3 regions of the Roseburia yibonii genome follow, and region 3 is predicted to be linked to each of the others. Evidence: predicted binding sites of a transcription regulator. Region 3 holds the regulator's gene; each other region holds the start of a gene.
The links. The regulator Rex, encoded in region 3, represses fermentation and respiration genes when NADH is low (regulators of the CRP and FNR family bind a similar motif). The targets are predictions, from matches to a motif close to ATTGTTAANTANTTAACAAT.

Region 1 (6,060 bases), on a different contig from region 3:
TTCTGAGGTCAGCCACTCTTCCGGCACACTTATAGATTTCTGTCTTTGTTCCGTCCGGATCGGACAATGCGATCCCCGCGCTGTCATACCCACGGTATTCTAACAGTTCAAGTCCGTTCAATAAAACATCCTTTACGCTTTTTTTCCCTGTATAGCCGATAATTCCACACATAAATTTTCCTCATCTTTCTTTTCTATATCATAAAACGATTCATTCTCAGTTTATTTTTCTCATTCTTCCGTTATACCGTATTTGTTTTGCAGTTACCCGCATATTTGCCGGTATATCTCGCAGCGGAATCTACGAAAGGGCGTCCGCCGAATTTTCGATAACCCTTTTCCTCGTTAACCTGAATGTTCAGGTGCATGGCGCTGGATGGGAAAACATGTTTTTGTCATACAGCAAAAACAGCGTCCGGATGGCTCTGTATTTAATTGTCAAGGTTGTTTTCTCTTGCTATTACATTATATATAAGATAAAACAATAAGTGCAAGCAGATTAGCTTGCACTTATCGTCTCTTTCAAAATTCCGGTAATTTCTACCATGGATTCTTCAAATTCTTTTTCGTTGTTGTTCTTAAAGATCAAAAGACCATCCTTGCTGTCCGCATTGTCCAGTTCTTTCGGAATATTAAAATTACAGGATGCGATATACTCATCCCAGTGCTCTAATTTCCATGTATCACGGTCAGAATTGCGTTCGATCATACGCTCATGTACGATCTTTGGATCTGTCTGTACCCAGATCACAGAAAGTGTTGCGCCTTTTTTCGCAAGCTGTTCTTTTAAGTTGTCCATATAAGCGACATCACGCACTTCTCTGGTGAACGGTGCGTTGATCAGTACGATATCATCATACTCAAGCGCCTCTAATGCCAGATCTACCACACATTCGTACTCGTAATTGCGGATGTGCTCTTCAAAGAAATCACTGCTGCGGTTGTACGGTTCGCCGGCAACTTTAAAGATCTGTTTGGAAAGGACGATCAGTGTATCCTTGTCCAGATAAACGCAATGGTTCAGGCGTTTTGCCAATGCCTTTGAAATATACGTCTTGCCGCAGGCTGGCGGTGATGTTACGATGATTAATTTCTTAGTCATTCTAAATTTCCTCCCTGAAATTGGATAAATATATATTTTGATATTTTTTTAACATTCTTGAATATACATTATAAATATATTTTTCTCATTTTTCAATCATTTTCACTCCATGCTTTTTCACATAAAAGTATGTGTGATCCAGCATTTTTTTATTTATATCTATCCATCCATTTTTGGATCGCGCATTTTCTTCCGTCATTTTAACTATTTTCTACGTTGTCCGTCTCGTATTACCCGGTTAATCTGCTCGAAAAAGCACGAAATTTTATCAAAAAATTTTCATCAGGGAGGACGATCCGGTCATCTTTACGCGGTCAGAACCTTTTCGATCTCAACCACATACATCGTATGAAAATCATTTCCCGGATACCAGCGCTCGATATTGCTCTTATCGATAAAACAGTCCGCTTCTAACGGCTGCGCGTACAGTTTCTTACAGATAAACGCGAGTCTCGCGTCCGCAAAATACGGAACCCCGTTTTCCTCTGCGATACCCAGTCCGGATTTTGCGATCTTATCCTCGTCTCTGCCGGATACCGTACCAAAGTAATTTAACTCTTTCCGGTAAGCCTCCGGCAGCACGCTGATCGACATTTCCGCCGCCGCATCCACAAATTCCTTGGTATAACGCTGCGGGCGGATGAATAAAAATGCAACCTGTTTGCCCCACATTACGCCAACGCCGCCCCAGGACGCCGTCATGGTGTTCACCTTTCCATCCTTTTTCGCTGTCAGAAGCAGCCAGTCTTTTCCTATCATCTGAAATGCGTTTTCGTTCAGTGCTTCACATGTAATTTCCGTCATAATGATCTATGAACTCCTTTCTTACTTCTTATTATAATGCCATCATAACACAAAGCTATCTTATGCGGCAAGACCTGTACGTTTGCTCTCTTATTCATAGTAGATCTGTTCTTTTCCGCCGATCGCCATCTCCAGGTACTGATCGATCCACAAAAACGCGCCGTCCGCGTCCCGGTCACAGATGTAATTATAGAGGATCTCCGTATTTCTGCTTAAGCGCTCAATCCCGTACAGCTTACAGTACCGCTCCCAGAGCGTGATGACCACCGGTTTGAATGAGGAATAAAAGATCGGCAGGATGCTGTTTTTTGAAATAAACGCAAGCTCATGCTGGAACGCGAACGCCGCCTCCGCCGCAGCCTGCGGCGTTTCTGTCATCGCAAGTTCCACCAGCTTTCTGCCAAGCACTTTCAGTTCTTCTTCCGTTGCGCATAAGATTGCCTGCTCCGCAGCCATATGTTCCAGCGCGCGCCGGATCTCCAGAATAGAACGGATTTCCTGTCTGCCGAGCCGCCCGCCGTGATACTCCATGAGTGCGATCAGCGTGCTGATGTTCCCGTTTCTTCTATAATCAGAGACGAACGTCCGCCTGCGCGGCTGGATTTCCAAAAAGCCCTCCTCTGCCAGTTCCGCGAGTCCGCTGTTTACCACCGCGCGGCTCACCTGCATCTGTGCCGCCAGCTCGCGCTCCGAGGGAAGCGCGGTTCCGATCGGGATCTCCCCCGATAATATTTTATCCTGCAGCTGACTCACAAACAGGCTCTTTAACGTCGGCGCAGATAATCTTTCAAACTTCATAGTGCCCTCCTTGCTACTGGTTATACCAGATACCAGTGACTTTAGTTTATCATACTTTTCCTTAAAAACAAAGTCTGTTTTTCTTCCGAAAACTGTGAAAATTCAACATTTATACCAGAATGCCCCTGCGGCAAATTGACGGTATGCCAAATGCATGATAAAATAATAACAAAGTATTGGTATGTTCCAACTACAGATAAGGAGTTTATCGTATGAATCATGTAAAAGTACTCGAAATCAAGCAGAGTGTTTTTGCGAACAACGACAAGCAGGCGGACGAACTGCGTGATCTGTTGAAGCAAAAGCACGTTTTTTTACTTAATCTGATGTCTTCTCCGGGTTCCGGAAAGACAACCACCCTGCGTCAGACCATCGCCCTGTTAAAGGACGAATTTAAGATCGGCGTCATGGAAGCGGATATCGACTCTGACGTTGACGCGGCGGCGATCGCAGCGACCGGCGCAAAAGCGATCCAGCTTCACACCGGCGGCATGTGCCACCTCGATGCCGCCATGACAAGACAGGGACTGGAGGGACTCGGTACGGACGATGTCGATCTCGCCATCTTAGAAAATGTCGGAAATCTGGTCTGTCCGGCTGAGTTTGACACCGGCGCTGTAAAAAATGCCATGATCCTCTCCGTTCCGGAGGGACACGACAAGCCATTAAAATATCCGTTAATGTTTTCTGTCTGCGATGTTGTCCTGATCAACAAGATCGATGTCATGCCATATTTTGACTTTGATCTGGAAAAATGCAAGGAATATATCCACATGCGCAATCCGAAAGCCAAGGTCATTCCGATCTGCGCAAAGACCGGCGAGGGCATGGATGCATGGAAAGAATGGCTGACCAAAGAAGTAAAGGAGTGGAGAGCATAATGGCTGATTTTACTAATGAAAATAACAAAGAATTCCGTCCGCTGATCTTAAAACTCGGACAGAAGATCACCGACCGTCTCGGCCGCAAGATCACGCCGGATGACCCGGAATACTGGGGTCTTGCCTGCATCGTCACCGATGAGATGGCAGAGGTTGCGCTCAAAATGGACGTGCGCAAACCGATGACCTTAGAACAGATCGCAAAAAAGACCAAATCCTCCGATTTAAAGAAATTAGAGGATCTGCTTCAGGAAATGAGCGTTGCCGGTCTTTTGGAATACAACTGGGAAAACCCGAAACACGAAAAACAGTATGTTCTTCCGATGTTTGTTCCGGGAAGTGCCGAATTCACCAACATGAACCAGAAACAGCTGGACGAACATCCGGAACTCGGACGTTTCTTTGAGCGCATGTCACGCGAGCCGCTCGAAAAAGTCACTCCGATGGTTCCGCAGGGCGGCGCCGGTATCGGTATGCATGTCATCCCGGTCGAGAAAGCAATCTCCTCCGAAAACCAGTCGGTGGATATCGAACATATCTCCCACTGGCTCAAAAAATACGAGGGAAAATACGCGGCAAGTCCCTGTTCCTGCCGTCTGTCGAGAAGAACCTTCGATGAAGGCTGTGCCGATGATCCGGAAGACTGGTGCATCGGTGTCGGTGACATGGCTGACTACCTCGTTGAGACGAACCGCGGCCATTATGTGACCTATGAGGAGGTCATGGAGATCTTACAGCGTGCGGAGGACAACGGTTTTGTGCATCAGATCACAAATATCGACGGAGAGAACAAGATCTTCGCGATCTGCAACTGTAACGTCAATGTCTGTTATGCGCTGCGTACCTCGCAGCTTTTCAATACACCGAACCTCTCCCGCTCCGCTTATGTGGCAAAGGTCGAGACCGAGAACTGTGTTGCCTGCGGACGCTGTGTGGAATACTGCCCGGCAGGAGCTGTAAAGCTCGGTCAGAAGCTCTGCACCAAGGAAGGCCCGGTCGTTTATCCGAAACACGAGCTTCCGGATGCCACCAAATGGGGCCCGGAGAAATGGGACGAGGACTACCGCGACAACAACCGGATCAACTGCTACGACACCGGTACTGCGCCATGTAAGACCGCCTGTCCGGCTCACATTGGTATCCAGGGCTACTTAAAACTGGCTGCGCAGGGAAGATACCGTGATGCGCTCGCCCTGATCAAAAAGGAAAATCCGTTCCCGGCTGTCTGCGGACGCATCTGTAACCGCAGATGTGAGGATGCCTGCACACGCGGAACCGTCGACCGCTCTGTTGCGATCGATGAGGTAAAGAAATATATCGCGGAACAGGATCTAAACGCCGAACACCGTTATATCCCGCCGGTCGTACAGCCGTCAAACCGCGGCACGTTCCCGCAGAAGATCGCGATCATCGGAGGCGGCCCTGCCGGTCTCAGCTGCGCGTTCTACCTCGCGGAAAAAGGATATCATCCGACCGTATTTGAGAAAAACCCGCTGCCCGGCGGAATGTTAGTATATGGTATTCCTTCCTTCAAGCTCGAAAAGAATGTCGTTGCGGCAGAGATCGATGTCTTAAAGGAAATGGGCGTGGAGATCAAATGCGGCGTGGAAGTCGGCAAAGATGTAACGATCGCTTCCCTGCGCGAACAGGGTTATGAAGCTTTCTACATCTCGATCGGCTGTCAGGGCAGCCGCGCGCTCAACATTCCGGGCGAAGATGCCGAAGGTGTGATGTCTGCGGTAGAGCTTTTACATACTACGACCGAAAACGAATCCTATGCGATCAACGGACGCAGCGTTGTGATCGGCGGCGGTAATGTTGCGATCGATGTTGCCCGCACCAACACCCGCTGCGGTGCTTCCGAAGTCAGCATGTTCTGTCTCGAATCCAGAGACGAAATGCCGGCTGCCGATGAAGAAGTTGCAGAGGCTTTGGAGGAAGGCGTAAACTTACAGTGCGGATGGGGTCCGAAGGAAATCCTCACCGAAAACGGAAAAGTGACCGGTGTGGTATTTAAAAAATGTCTCTCCGTCAAGGATTATGACGGAAGGTTCAACCCGACCTTTGACGAAGACGATACGATCACCGTTCCATGTGAGAACGTATATTTAAGTATCGGTCAGAGCATCAAATGGGGAAATCTCTTAGACGGCACCAAAGTCGAGCTTGGACGCGGAAACGGAATCGTCGCGGATCCGCTCACCTACCAAACCGCGGAACCGGATATTTTTGCCGGCGGTGATGTATACACCGGGCCGAAATTCGCGATCGACGCGATCGCAGCCGGAAAAGAAGGCGCCATTTCGATCCACCGCTTTGTACAGCCGCATAGCAGCCTTGTGATCGGCAGAAACAGACGCAAATTTGTGGAGCTTGACAAAGACAATCTCAAGCTGGGAAGCTATGACAGCGGTTCCAGACAGGTTCCCGGCGTGGACGCTTCGATTGACAGCCACACCTCCTTCCGTGACGCGA
Region 2 (6,060 bases), on a different contig from region 3:
CCGACGGGAGCGGCTTGTATACAAAAATGTTATCCACATAAAACGTATGCTCCGGCAGCTGTAATCCACACTCCCTGAGCAGTTTGGTACGGTAAATGACCGAATGCATCAGCAGATACTTTCCTTTGGTAAAACGTCTGATATCGCTCCAGGTAAAGATCTCATTCTGCGGAAGCTGCTTGGTGTAACGCATGACCTTTTTGTGCTTCGCGCCCTGCTTTTCATACACAAAATTGCTGATAAACATATCAAGCGTCCTGCTGCCGCCAACGATCTCCTTTAATTTGTCCAAAATCTGATGATAGGCATCTTCATCCACCCAGTCATCACTGTCAACTACCTTAAAATAAAGTCCGGTCGCATTGGCGATCCCGGTATTGACCGCACCGCCATGTCCCGCGTTCTCCTGATGGATCGCTCTTACGATGGTCGGATACTTCTTCTCATATGCGTCCGCGATCTCCGCTGTCGCGTCCTTCGACCCGTCATCCACGATAAGGATCTCCACATCCTCTCCGCCCTTCAACAGGGAATTCACGCATTTTTCCATATAATCCTGTGAGTTATAACACGGAACCGCAATCGATAATATCTTCATTTATCTGCTCCTTAGTTTCTATTTTATTTTATCTTGTCTTACTTACTTATGTCTCTTACTCTTCCATTATACACAGACCTGTCGCAATCTCAAAACTATTTTTTCTTATAAATTTCTTAACAGCTTCCCATTTGTTCATATTTTATTTACACAAATATCATAAACTCAACATACCCTCTTCATATCTTCCAGATATAGTAAGAGCATAGAAAAAAAGCCGAATGATATGACATCATTTATACTTTTTCATAGACCTTGCATTGATATGCAAGGTTCCTCCCAAAAATAATGAGTTGCTTTTTCATACATAATTCTTTTCATAGGAAAGAGGTCGCCGCTTTGGCGATCTTTTTTATTACTGATCCGTATCCGCCGAAAAGCGGTCATTTCCGAGCCGCAGGTTCATGTACTTTGTATATGCCGCAAATGCCGCCGGGATCGGATAGCGCTTCTCGGAGTCCTCCACTTCCACGAAAAGCAGACCGGACTGTTCCGTCTCAAGTTCCGACACCCGAACCATATATCCGGTCATATGCCATTCGATATGCGAAAAAATATGCTTGGCATCCTCAAGCTTTTCGATGTGTACCGGCACAAGATCCTGCTCCCGCACATAGGAAAGCACTTCTTCCTCGCTCAGATGCCCCGCAAGATTTGGAAATTCATAAAGTCCCGCGAGCAGTCCCTTTGCCCCGCGCTTGTGGAGCACGATCCGCTCTCCGTCACGGATGATAAGAACCGTCTTCTCCTCGATCCGGCGCGGCTTTGCCCTGGATTTCACCGGAAGCGTCTGCCAGATGCCCTGCTTTCTTGCTTCACAGAAGCTCTCCCACGGACACTGCGCGCAGTGCGGCTCTCCGTTTGGCAGACAGACCGTCGCTCCAAGCTCCATTAACGCCTGGTTGAACGCGCCCGCCGCGTCTTTGGGGATCACAGCGAGCAGTTCCTTTTCCACTCTGCTTTTTACACTCTGTTTCATGATATCCGAATCGTCCGCCGTCACCCGCATGATAACCCGCAGCACATTCCCGTCCACCGCCGGGACCGGGATCCCGTAGGCGATCGACGCGACCGCGCCCGCCGTATAGGATCCGATCCCTTTTAATGTAAGAAGCTTTTCATAATCCGCTGGCAGTCTGCCGTCATACTCCTCCATCACCGTGCGCGCCGCCGTCTGCATATTGCGCACACGGTTGTAATAGCCAAGCCCTTCCCAGAGCTTTAACAGCCGCTCCTCACTGCACGCCGCGAGCGCCGCCACATCCGGCAGCTCCTTCGTAAATCGCTCAAAATATGGTTTTACCGCTTCCACCCTGGTCTGCTGCAGCATGATCTCCGACACCCAGACACGATACGGCGTCGGCTCCTCCCGCCACGGCAGGACTCTCGCATGCCCGGCGAACCAGGACAGCAGCGGTTTTTCGATCTGCTTTAAATCAAATTCCTGTCTCATTGTTTCCTTCTTAAATCTTTCTTCCTCGTTCTTTTTTGTCATTATACTACACTTTTCCTCTTCCTACTATACAAAAAACCCGGTAAAGTATGGCAAAAGAGATTGACAAAAGTTTATCAAAGTTATAAGATGAATTTATATAAACTTGGTCACAAAAACCGAACGAAATCAAAATTTTTTAGGAGGTTTCTACAATGAACAATTTAACATTAGACGTTGAAAACGAAGTTGCAGTCCTTACGATCAACAGACCGAAGGCACTTAACGCTCTGAACTCTGAAACATTAGACGAGCTCACCGAAGTACTTACCGAGATCGAAGGCAGAGACGACATCAAAGTCGTAATCTTAACAGGTGCAGGCGAAAAATCTTTCGTAGCCGGCGCTGATATCTCTGAAATGATCAACTTTACCGCTCCGGAAGCAAGAGCTTTCGGTATCCGCGCATCTGTTCCGTTCTTCAAACTGCAGAACATGCGTCAGGTAACGATCGCAGCTGTAAACGGATTCGCACTTGGTGGTGGATGTGAGATCTCCATGGCATGTGATATCCGTATCGCTTCTGACAACGCCGTTTTCGGTCAGCCGGAATGTGGACTTGGTATCATCCCAGGATTCGGTGGTACACAGAGACTTGCACGTTTAGTTGGTATGGGCAGAGCAAAAGAGATCATCTTTACCTGCAGCAACATTGATGCAGCAGAAGCTTACCGCATCGGTCTTGTAAACAAAGTAGTTCCGCAGGCAGAGCTTATGGATACTGCTAAGAAGATGGCTTCCAAGATCCTTCGTAACGGCAGCTATGCTGTTGCTGTTGCAAAAGCAGCGATCAACAACGGTTACGATATGGACATCAAGAACGCTGTTGAAATGGAAGCAAATCTGTTCGGTGTTGTAAACGATACACACGACAAAAAAGAAGGCATGAGCGCTTTCTTAGAGAAGAGAAAAGAAAAGAACTTCACAGATTTCTAAATCGAAGAAAACTTCACAATAAGGATACAAAGGACCGCTTGCTTTTTGCTGGCGGTTCTTTTACAATTATTTTTAAATAAGGAGGAAATTGTTCATGTTAGAAACAACCATTGGATTTATCGGATGTGGAAATATGGGAAGCGCCATGATCGGCGGTATCACAGGCTCCGGTCTGGTGCCGGCATCAAAAGTCATCGCGAGTGCCCATACCTCTGCTACCGTAGAAAAGATAAAGGATCAGTTTGGAATCCGCACCACGTTAGACAACCAAACAGTCGCCAAAGAGGCAGACATCTTATTCCTTGCTGTCAAACCTTATCTCTATGCGGAAGTGATAAAGGAAATCAAAGATGTGGTTTCCGAAGACGCCGTGATCGTAGCGATCGCCGCCGGACAGTCCATCGAAAAGATCGAGGGCTGTTTCGGACATCCGGTGAAACTTGTGCGCTCCATGCCAAACACCCCTGCCATGGTCTTAGAGGCAATGTCCGCACTCACACCGAATGACAATGTGACACCGGAAGAACTCGATACGGTCATCTCCATTTTCAACAGTTTCGGAAAATGCGAGGTCGTCCCGGAAACACTGATGGATGCCGTGACCGGAGTCAGCGGATCCTCCCCTGCCTATGTCTATATGTTCATTGAGGCGATGGCTGACGCTGCTGTATGGGACGGCATGCCACGCGCACAGGCTTACAAATTTGCCGCACAGTCTGTCCTCGGCGCAGCAAAGATGGTGCTTGAGACCGGCAAACATCCGGGTGAATTAAAGGATGCCGTATGCTCCCCGGGCGGAACCACGATCGCCGCAGTCGCAGCCCTGGAAAAACAGAATCTGCGCAGCACGGTCATGAACGCACAGCATGCATGCACGGAGAAATCAAAAGAAATGAGCAAATAATCTGATATAAAGTCAGATGTTACCAGAATGGAGGTTATACTATGTGGGCTGAAACAAGTGTATTTTACCAGATCTATCCGCTCGGCTTTTGCGGCGCGCCGTTTGAAAATGACGGTGTTCCAAAAAACCGTATCGCAAAGGTTGATGACTGGATCCCCCATATCCAAAAACTTGGCGCGAACGCGATCTATTTTTCCCCGGTCTTTGAATCCGATACGCACGGCTATAACACCAGGGATTACAAAAAGATCGATGTGCGCCTCGGCACCAACGAGGACTTTAAGGCAGTCTGCGACCATCTGCATGACGCCGGGATCAAAGTCGTCTTAGACGGTGTCTTTAACCATGTGGGACGCGGATTTTTCGGTTTTCAGGATGTATTAAAAAACCGTGAGAACTCTCCGTATAAAGACTGGTTTTTCATCCATTTTGACGGAAATTCCAACTACAACGACGGACTCTGGTATGAGGGCTGGGAAGGCAACTTTGATCTTGTCAAATTAAATCTTCGGAATGAAGAGGTGGTTTCCTATCTGTTTTCCTGTATCGAATACTGGATCTCCTATTTTGATATCGACGGGCTCCGGTTAGATGTGGCTTACTGTCTGGATCATGATTTCTTACGGCGGCTGCGTGCCTTCTGTGATTCCAAGAAGCAGGATTTTTTCCTGGTCGGAGAAACTCTGCACGGCGATTACAACCAGATCATGAACGACGCAATGCTGCACTCCGTGACAAACTACGAGTGCTACAAGGGGCTTTATTCCAGCTTTAACTGCATGAACATGTTCGAGATCAACCACTCCCTGCTCCGCCAGTTCGGACCGGAAGACTGGACACTCTACAAGGGAAAACATCTGCTCAGTTTTGTCGATAACCATGATGTCACCCGCGTGGCAAGTATCTTAAACAACGAAAAACATCTGCCGCTCATCTATGCGCTGATGTTTTGCATGCCGGGCATCCCATGTGTCTACTACGGCAGCGAATGGGGGGCAAAGGCAAGAAAAGAGGACGGTGATCCGGCACTTCGCGCCTGCTTTGACGCACCGGTGGAAAATGAGCTGACCACTTACATCTCCCGGCTCGCCGCGATCAAGAAAGCGTCTGACGCTCTAAATTACGGAAACTTCCGCTCCGTCCTGCTCACCAACAAGCAGTGCATCTTCGAGCGGAAAACCGGTTCAGAGCGCGTCCTGCTTGCGCTGAATGCGGATGAAGCTCCGTTTGATGCGCATTTCGATGCCGGCTGTGGGCGTGCCGAAGAACTGATCTCGCAGACCACACACGATTTTGGCGGCGGCACCACGCTTGCCCCTTACACGGCTTATATCTGGAAAATGGAAACTGTATAACAATGAAAAAAGCGGAGACGTTTTAAAAACGCCTCCGCTTTTTCCCGGCTGTCCGCTCCTGCTACCACTCGCAGAGCACCTCATCATAAAGACAGTCTAAAAACCGCTTTACCAGTTTTTCCATATTATCAAAATAGATCTCTGTCACACTGTTATCAAACGACAGTTCATTGCCGATCTCCGCGATCACATCCGCGATATCCTGGTTTAAAGCGTCCACCGCATTTTCCACGATCTCCTCAAACGCGCAGTACGCATCACTGGTCAGATACAGGATGTAATTTTCCTTCTTGATCCTGCCTTTCGCCTGATACTCTTCGGTAAACAGATCTCTGCCGTACTCTGCGGCCACTTCCTCGAAATCATTTTTTACTGTTTTATATTCCACCGGCACATAATTTTCCTCGAAAAATTTTTCAAAGGATGCCTTATCCTGTGGTGTATTCTCCTTCATGTTGTTCTCCAATCTTTTGTTATAGGCTGTGAAGCTGCTGGACGGCCTGCTTCTTTAAGAGCAGTGTCCCATGCTCCTCAAGATATGCCTTCATTCTTCCGTCCGAGTAGATCGCCTCCGCGAAATCGAGCGATGCACCGAGCAGCTTGCAGAACTCTGCATCCGTCAGCGGCTCTTTTTCCAGCAACAGATAAAACCGGTCATTGCCCGCAAGTTTATACAGGCTGCTTTTTACCACGTCCCCGCAGATCACAGCTGCGCAGAAACGCATGACATGATCCAGTGACAAAAACTCCAGCTCATAGATATCGCGATCCAGCCG
Region 3 (6,060 bases):
ATTCTATTTCTTTTGCGATCGGAACCGCGCCATGTCCGTAGCCGTCCGTCTTGATCACGGCAAATATCTTAGTATCTTCTTTCAATAACGCGTGCATGGCTTCCATATTGTGGTGGATCGCATCCAGATCAATTTTTGCATATACTCTGCTATACATTTTCACTTTTCTCATCCTCGATTTCATTTCTTATATTTCGAATTTTTTCATTACTTTTTTGATTCCTGCCGGCAGATCACCCGCCATCAGGCCGTGATACCCGGTCTTTTTTGCCATGATATCCCCTGCAAGCCCGTGGATACAGACACCAAGCGGTGCCGCCGATTCCGGCTGTATCCCCTGTGCCGTAAGCCCGGCGATCAGTCCGCAGAGCACATCCCCGCTTCCCGCCGTCGCCATGCCATGGTTCCCGGTCAGATTTAAATATGTCTTTCCATAGGGAATGGCACATACCGTCCTCGCGTCCTTTAACACGCATATGACATTGTACGCGCGCGCAAATTCCTCCGCCTGCGCGATCAGGTTATCTTTGACATACGATACCGACGCGCAGGCAAGCCTTGCCATTTCGCCCGGATGCGGTGTCACGATAAGCTCGGTGTGTGGTCTTAACAGGACATTGATATCTTCCGAAAGGATGTTTAAGGCATCCGCATCCATAACGATCGGGACGGCAGCCACCTCAAGCACGGTCTTTACCATTTCCCGTGCCACGGTATCTGTCCCGATCCCGGGGCCGATCGCAACCACATCTGCCCATTTCACAGACGTTATCAGTTCATTCCGGTCAAGCTTCTTTCCCGCATAGGTGGAAAGGATTGCCTCCGGGACTTTGGTAAGCAGTGCCGTGCGGTTTTCCTCCGCGGTAACTACTTTGACCAGTCCGCAGCCCGACGCATACGCCGCCGCAGACGCGAAGACCGCCGCTCCTCCCATATCCGAGGATCCTGCAATCAGAAGCACCTTTCCATAACTTCCTTTATTGGATCTGTTTTCGCGTTTCGGAAGATTCTTTAAATCCTCTTTTTCCAGTGCGAAATAAGAGGGCTTTTTCTCTAACCAGCTCTTTTTTGTGATCCCGATATCACATACAAAAAGCTTTCCGGTATAGTCTGCTCCCGGATATAACAGCTGCCCTAACTTTTTAAACGCGAATGTGACCGTCATATCCGCTTTCACGGCGCAGCCAAGTACCGCTCCATTGTCCGCAGAGATCCCGGACGCAATGTCCACCGCGACAACCGGCACATTTTTTTCATTTATCTTCCGGATCAGATCTGCCGTCTTTCCCTCGATCTGTCTCGAAAGCCCGATCCCGAAGATTGCGTCAACGATCAGTGTATCCGCAGCTTCTTCCCATTCCGTCAGTATCGGGACTCCATAGTTTTCTGCTATGGCAAGCTGGTTTTTCATGCCATCCGAATATGCGTGTGACGCGTCTGCAAGCAGGATACGCGTCGAAACGCCCTGTTCATACAGAATGCGCGCAACGGCTACTCCGTCGCCGCCATTATTTCCGGTCCCGCATACCACAAGCACCTGTGTCGTGTCATACCCCTGCTGTCTGATCTTTTTCACAACCGCAAGCGCCGCCCGCTCCATCAGCACGTCAGATGACATCTTATAAAATTCAATCGTATTTTTGTCGCAGTTTTTCATTTCCCGCGCGTTTACAAGGTATTCCATCCTGTCACCTCTTTAAAAAACGCCCCGCCCTCCGGCGAAGCGTCTCCATCGATCATTCTTTTTCTTCCGGGTCATCGTCAAAATCTCCCCCCGGACTGTGGTATTTCAGATCAAAGATATCGATCACGTCCGCACCGAAGATATCATGCATATACGCATAAAGCTGCCGGTTCATGATCTCCCTGTTCTGCTTGATCACGACATTCTTTTTGATCTCCCGCCTTGTTCTTGCAAGCCAGTCTGACAAAAATTTGATCTGCTCCGCATTGCTTTTCATCTCGCGGTAACAATAATCCATCGTCTCCAACATCAGGGTACGGTTCAGTTCGTCTATTTTTTCAGGGATCTCGTCCAGCTCCTTTTCGCAGGCCGCAATCTTTCCGTTGATCTCATCGATCAGCCTGCGATCCTCCTCCAGTCGTTTTGCCGATACCGTATCTCCCTGATTTTCTTCCGTTCCCTTCATATTCAAAACGATATTGTCCATCAGCGTATTTTTTAATTTTTTCAGATCCTGATATTTCTGATTTGCCCGCGCCTGTTTCGTCAACAGCCCCTTGATCTTATCCTCAAGCCTCTGTACCCGGATAGGTTTTCCGTTTCGTTCAAACAACTGATGCCACTTCTGATCCAGGGTAAGTAACGGCACTTTTTTGCCGGACAATGCTTCTTTAAATTCTTTTTTGTCCCCCATATATCTTTTGCACCTTATGTTTTATTCTTTCGTATGACTCTTTACAATGTTATAAGACAACTGCATCAGGCTATCGGAGAGATGTACATTCTCTACTACAACATTCTCATCCAGCACCTGAAGATCCACATGCGCGAAGTTCCATATTGCATGGATGCCAAGGCTGACTACCAGATCCGCCACCGAATCCGCAGCCTCTTTCGGCATGGTAAGCGTCGCAATATCCACCTTGTGATCTTTCACAAAATCTGCCAGTTCATCTAACATACGCACTTCGATCCCACGGACCAGCGTGCCCTTTAATGCCGGGTTTACGTCAAACAGTCCGATGATCACAAAACCGAGTTTTTCAAATTTTACATAATTTGCCAGTGCCTGACCCAGATTTCCGGCACCGATCACAATGATATTGTGTTTTTCATTCAATCCCAGTATCTTTCCGATTTCTTCGTAAAGATATTTCACGTTATAGCCATAGCCCTGCTGTCCAAAACCGCCAAAATTGTTCAGATCCTGCCGGATCTGGGAAGCGGTGACCTGCATCCTGGAACTCAACTCATTGGAAGAAATACGTTCCACGCCTTCATCGAGCAGTTCTCCCAAATATCTGTAATATCGCGGCATTCTGCGAATTACTGCCTGTGAAATCTCTTTTCCCACGATAGTACCCCCTGACTGGTCATTCCATTGATGTACTTATTATATGTTTTTCCGGTCGGACTGTCAATGTGTCAAAAATTTAACGACAATTTTTTCACAATTTGTTTATCCGAGCTCTGAGGACAATGTCTCCCATTGCTCGTACAGTTCATCCAAAGCCTCCTGCTCCTTTGCGCGCAGGCTGCCAAGTTCATTTAATTTTGCCGAATTGGTTGCGATTGCCGGATCTGCCAGCTTCTCATCGATCTCTGCGATTGCCTGTTCTTTTGCTTCAATGTCCGCCTCTACTTTTTTGATTGCATTTTCCTGTTTGCGGATCCTTGCCTGCTCTTTTTTCTGCTGTTCCCAGTCCATTTTCACGGCACTTGTTTTTTCCGGCACACGCGCTTCCGCCTGCCCGGCAGTTACATGGAACGCCGTCTGTTCCTCACGCTTTTCCAGATAGTAATCGTAATTTCCAATGTAATTGATCACTGTTTTTCCCGTAAGATCCAGGACACGCGTTGCGGTCTGATTGATAAAATAACGGTCATGCGATACGAAAAACACGGTTCCGGTATATTGATTCAGTGCAGATTCCAGAATCTCCTTTGATGTGATATCCAGATGGTTGGTCGGCTCATCGAGGATCAGGAAATTGGCTTCCGAGAGCATCAGCTTCGCAAGGGACACCCGTCCGCGTTCTCCACCGCTCAGGTCACCGATCCGCTTAAACACATCATCCCCGGTAAAAAGGAAAGCGGCAAGGACATTGCGGATCTGCGTATTGTTCAGATACGGATAATCATCCGAGATCTCCTCCACCAGTGTCTTTTCCATATGAAGGACATGGTGCTCCTGATCGTAATAGCCGATGTGAACATTGGTTCCAAGCCGTACTTCTCCGCCATCCGGCGCGATCAGACCGTTTATGATCTTTAACATCGTCGTCTTTCCGGTTCCGTTATTGCCGATCAGCGCCACACGCTCTCCGCGCTTGATTTCAAAATCGATTCCGGAAAACAGGTAATTGCCGTCAAACTGCTTTGCCAGTCCTTCCACTTTCATCACGTCATTTCCACTTACGATATTCGGCTCTAATGTAATGTGGATATCCGTGTTGTCTTCGACCGGTTTTTCCAGGCGTTCCATCTTATCGAGCATTTTTTCACGGCTTTCCGCCCGCTTGATGGATTTTTCACGGTTGAAGGATTTTAATTTTGTGATCACTTCTTCCTGATGTTTGATCTCACGCTGCTGATTGTAATACTGCCGCAGCAGTGCCTCTCTGGCGCTTTTCTTTTTTACGGCGTAGTCGGAATAATTTCCAAGGAAGACCGAAACCCGGTGCTGGAACACCTCGATCACCTTTGTCACGACCCGGTCAAGGAAATACCGGTCATGCGATACGATGATGACTGCCCCTTTATAATTCATCAGATAGGTTTCCAGCCATGCGATTGAATTCATATCCAGGTGGTTGGTCGGCTCATCGAGGAGAATGATATCCGGTTTTGTCACCAAAAGACGTCCCAAAGCGACTCTGGTCTTCTGTCCGCCGGAAAGTTCCGACATTTTCTTGTCAAAATCTTCCTCTCCAAAGCCGAGTCCCTTTAAGACGCCCGTTACTTCACTTTTATACGCATAGCCTTCCTGCAGTTCAAATTCATGGTTCAGTTTATTATAATCGGCAAGCAGTTTTTCCATCTCATCCGCGTCACAGCCATTCATGGCATCTTCCATCGCCCGCAGGCGTTTTTCCATCTCGATCACCGGCTGTTTGACGGAAAGCACTTCCTCGTAGATCGTTTTGTCCGAATCCTGTTCCTGATGCTGTGCCAGATAACCGATCGTCTTTCCCTTCGCAACCGTCACCGTTCCCTCATCCGCATCGATCTCCTGCATGATGATCTTTAACATGGTTGATTTTCCGGCGCCGTTGATCCCGACGATCGCCGCCTTTTCATTTTCCTCGATATGAAAAGACGCGTTTTTTATTATTTCGTCTGTCCCAAAGGATTTACTGATATTCTGACAGGCTAAGATCATAATTTCCTCCTAAAAGGGACATCCCTTCCAGTTAGGAAAGGGATGCCTCTAATGTTTCTCTTATTGCTTTAATAAAATTCTCGCTGTTTAATACGGTCGGATCCTGCAATGAGGTGATCAGTGCCAGATCCTTTGTCATTTTACCAGATTCAATGGTGGTAAGGCAAGCCTTTTCCAGTTTATCTGCAAAATTCACAAGTTCCGGGATCTGATCCAATTCTCCGCGCTTTCTGAGTGCTCCACTCCATGCAAAAATGGTGGCAACGGAGTTTGTGGATGTTTCCTCACCTTTTAAATGTTTGTAATAATGACGCTGAACCGTTCCGTGTGCCGCTTCATATTCATAGTAGCCCTGCGGGGAAACCAGTACGGAAGTCATCATGGCAAGTGAGCCGCACGCGGAGGAGATCATATCGCTCATGACATCTCCGTCATAGTTCTTGCAAGCCCAGATAAATCCCCCCTCTGATTTCATAACACGGGCAACCGCGTCATCGATCAGTGTATAGAAATACTCAATTCCAGCCTCATCAAATTTGGCTTTAAACTCTTTTTCAAAAACATCCGCGAAAATATCCTTAAACGTATGATCGTATTTTTTAGAGATAGTATCTTTGGTTGCAAACCACAGATCCTGTTTGGTATCGAGCGCGTACTTAAAGCAGCTTCTTGCAAAGCTCTCGATCGAGCCGTCTAAGTTATGCTGACCCTGGATCACGCCCGGTCCTTTAAATTCATGGATGGTCTCTCTTGTCACGGTTCCATCTTCCGCAGTAAACACCAGTTCCGCAACACCTGCACCCGGCACTTTCATTTCCACGTTTTTATATACATCACCATACGCATGTCTCGCGATCGTGATCGGCTTTTTCCAGTTCTTTACACACGGCTCAATGCCTTTTACCTGAATCGGAGCGCGAAATACGGTTCCGTCAAGGATGGCACGGATCGTTCCGTTCGGGCTCTTCCACATTTCTTTTAAGTTATATTCGGT

Region 1: hypB (hydrogenase nickel incorporation protein HypB) is a predicted target of Rex. The motif match lies at 2,858-2,877, and genes of this name have one in related genera.
Region 2: H8Z76_RS08710 (enoyl-CoA hydratase-related protein) is a predicted target of Rex. The motif match lies at 2,153-2,172, and genes of this name have one in related genera.

The regions. Positions count from the first base shown of each region.
Region 1 covers NZ_JACOQH010000001.1:492,001-498,060, forward strand. The annotation lists gene glmS (glutamine--fructose-6-phosphate transaminase (isomerizing)) at 1-172, opposite strand, end outside; gene H8Z76_RS02360 (AAA family ATPase) at 500-1,102, opposite strand; gene H8Z76_RS02365 (flavin reductase family protein) at 1,409-1,906, opposite strand; gene H8Z76_RS02370 (FadR/GntR family transcriptional regulator) at 1,997-2,704, opposite strand; gene hypB (hydrogenase nickel incorporation protein HypB) at 2,917-3,585, shown strand; gene H8Z76_RS02380 (FAD-dependent oxidoreductase) at 3,585-6,060, shown strand, end outside.
Region 2 covers NZ_JACOQH010000005.1:176,536-182,595, forward strand. The annotation lists gene H8Z76_RS08700 (glycosyltransferase family 2 protein) at 1-598, opposite strand, end outside; gene mutY (A/G-specific adenine glycosylase) at 954-2,051, opposite strand; gene H8Z76_RS08710 (enoyl-CoA hydratase-related protein) at 2,246-3,025, shown strand; gene proC (pyrroline-5-carboxylate reductase) at 3,120-3,929, shown strand; gene H8Z76_RS08720 (alpha-amylase family glycosyl hydrolase) at 3,971-5,284, shown strand; gene H8Z76_RS08725 (hypothetical protein) at 5,346-5,738, opposite strand; gene H8Z76_RS08730 (adaptor protein MecA) at 5,758-6,060, opposite strand, start outside.
Region 3 covers NZ_JACOQH010000002.1:318,908-324,967, forward strand. The annotation lists gene alr (alanine racemase) at 1-163, opposite strand, end outside; gene H8Z76_RS04385 (NAD(P)H-hydrate dehydratase) at 188-1,684, opposite strand; gene H8Z76_RS04390 (hypothetical protein) at 1,737-2,378, opposite strand; gene H8Z76_RS04395 (redox-sensing transcriptional repressor Rex) at 2,400-3,041, opposite strand; gene abc-f (ribosomal protection-like ABC-F family protein) at 3,144-5,066, opposite strand; gene H8Z76_RS04405 (NADP-dependent isocitrate dehydrogenase) at 5,098-6,060, opposite strand, start outside.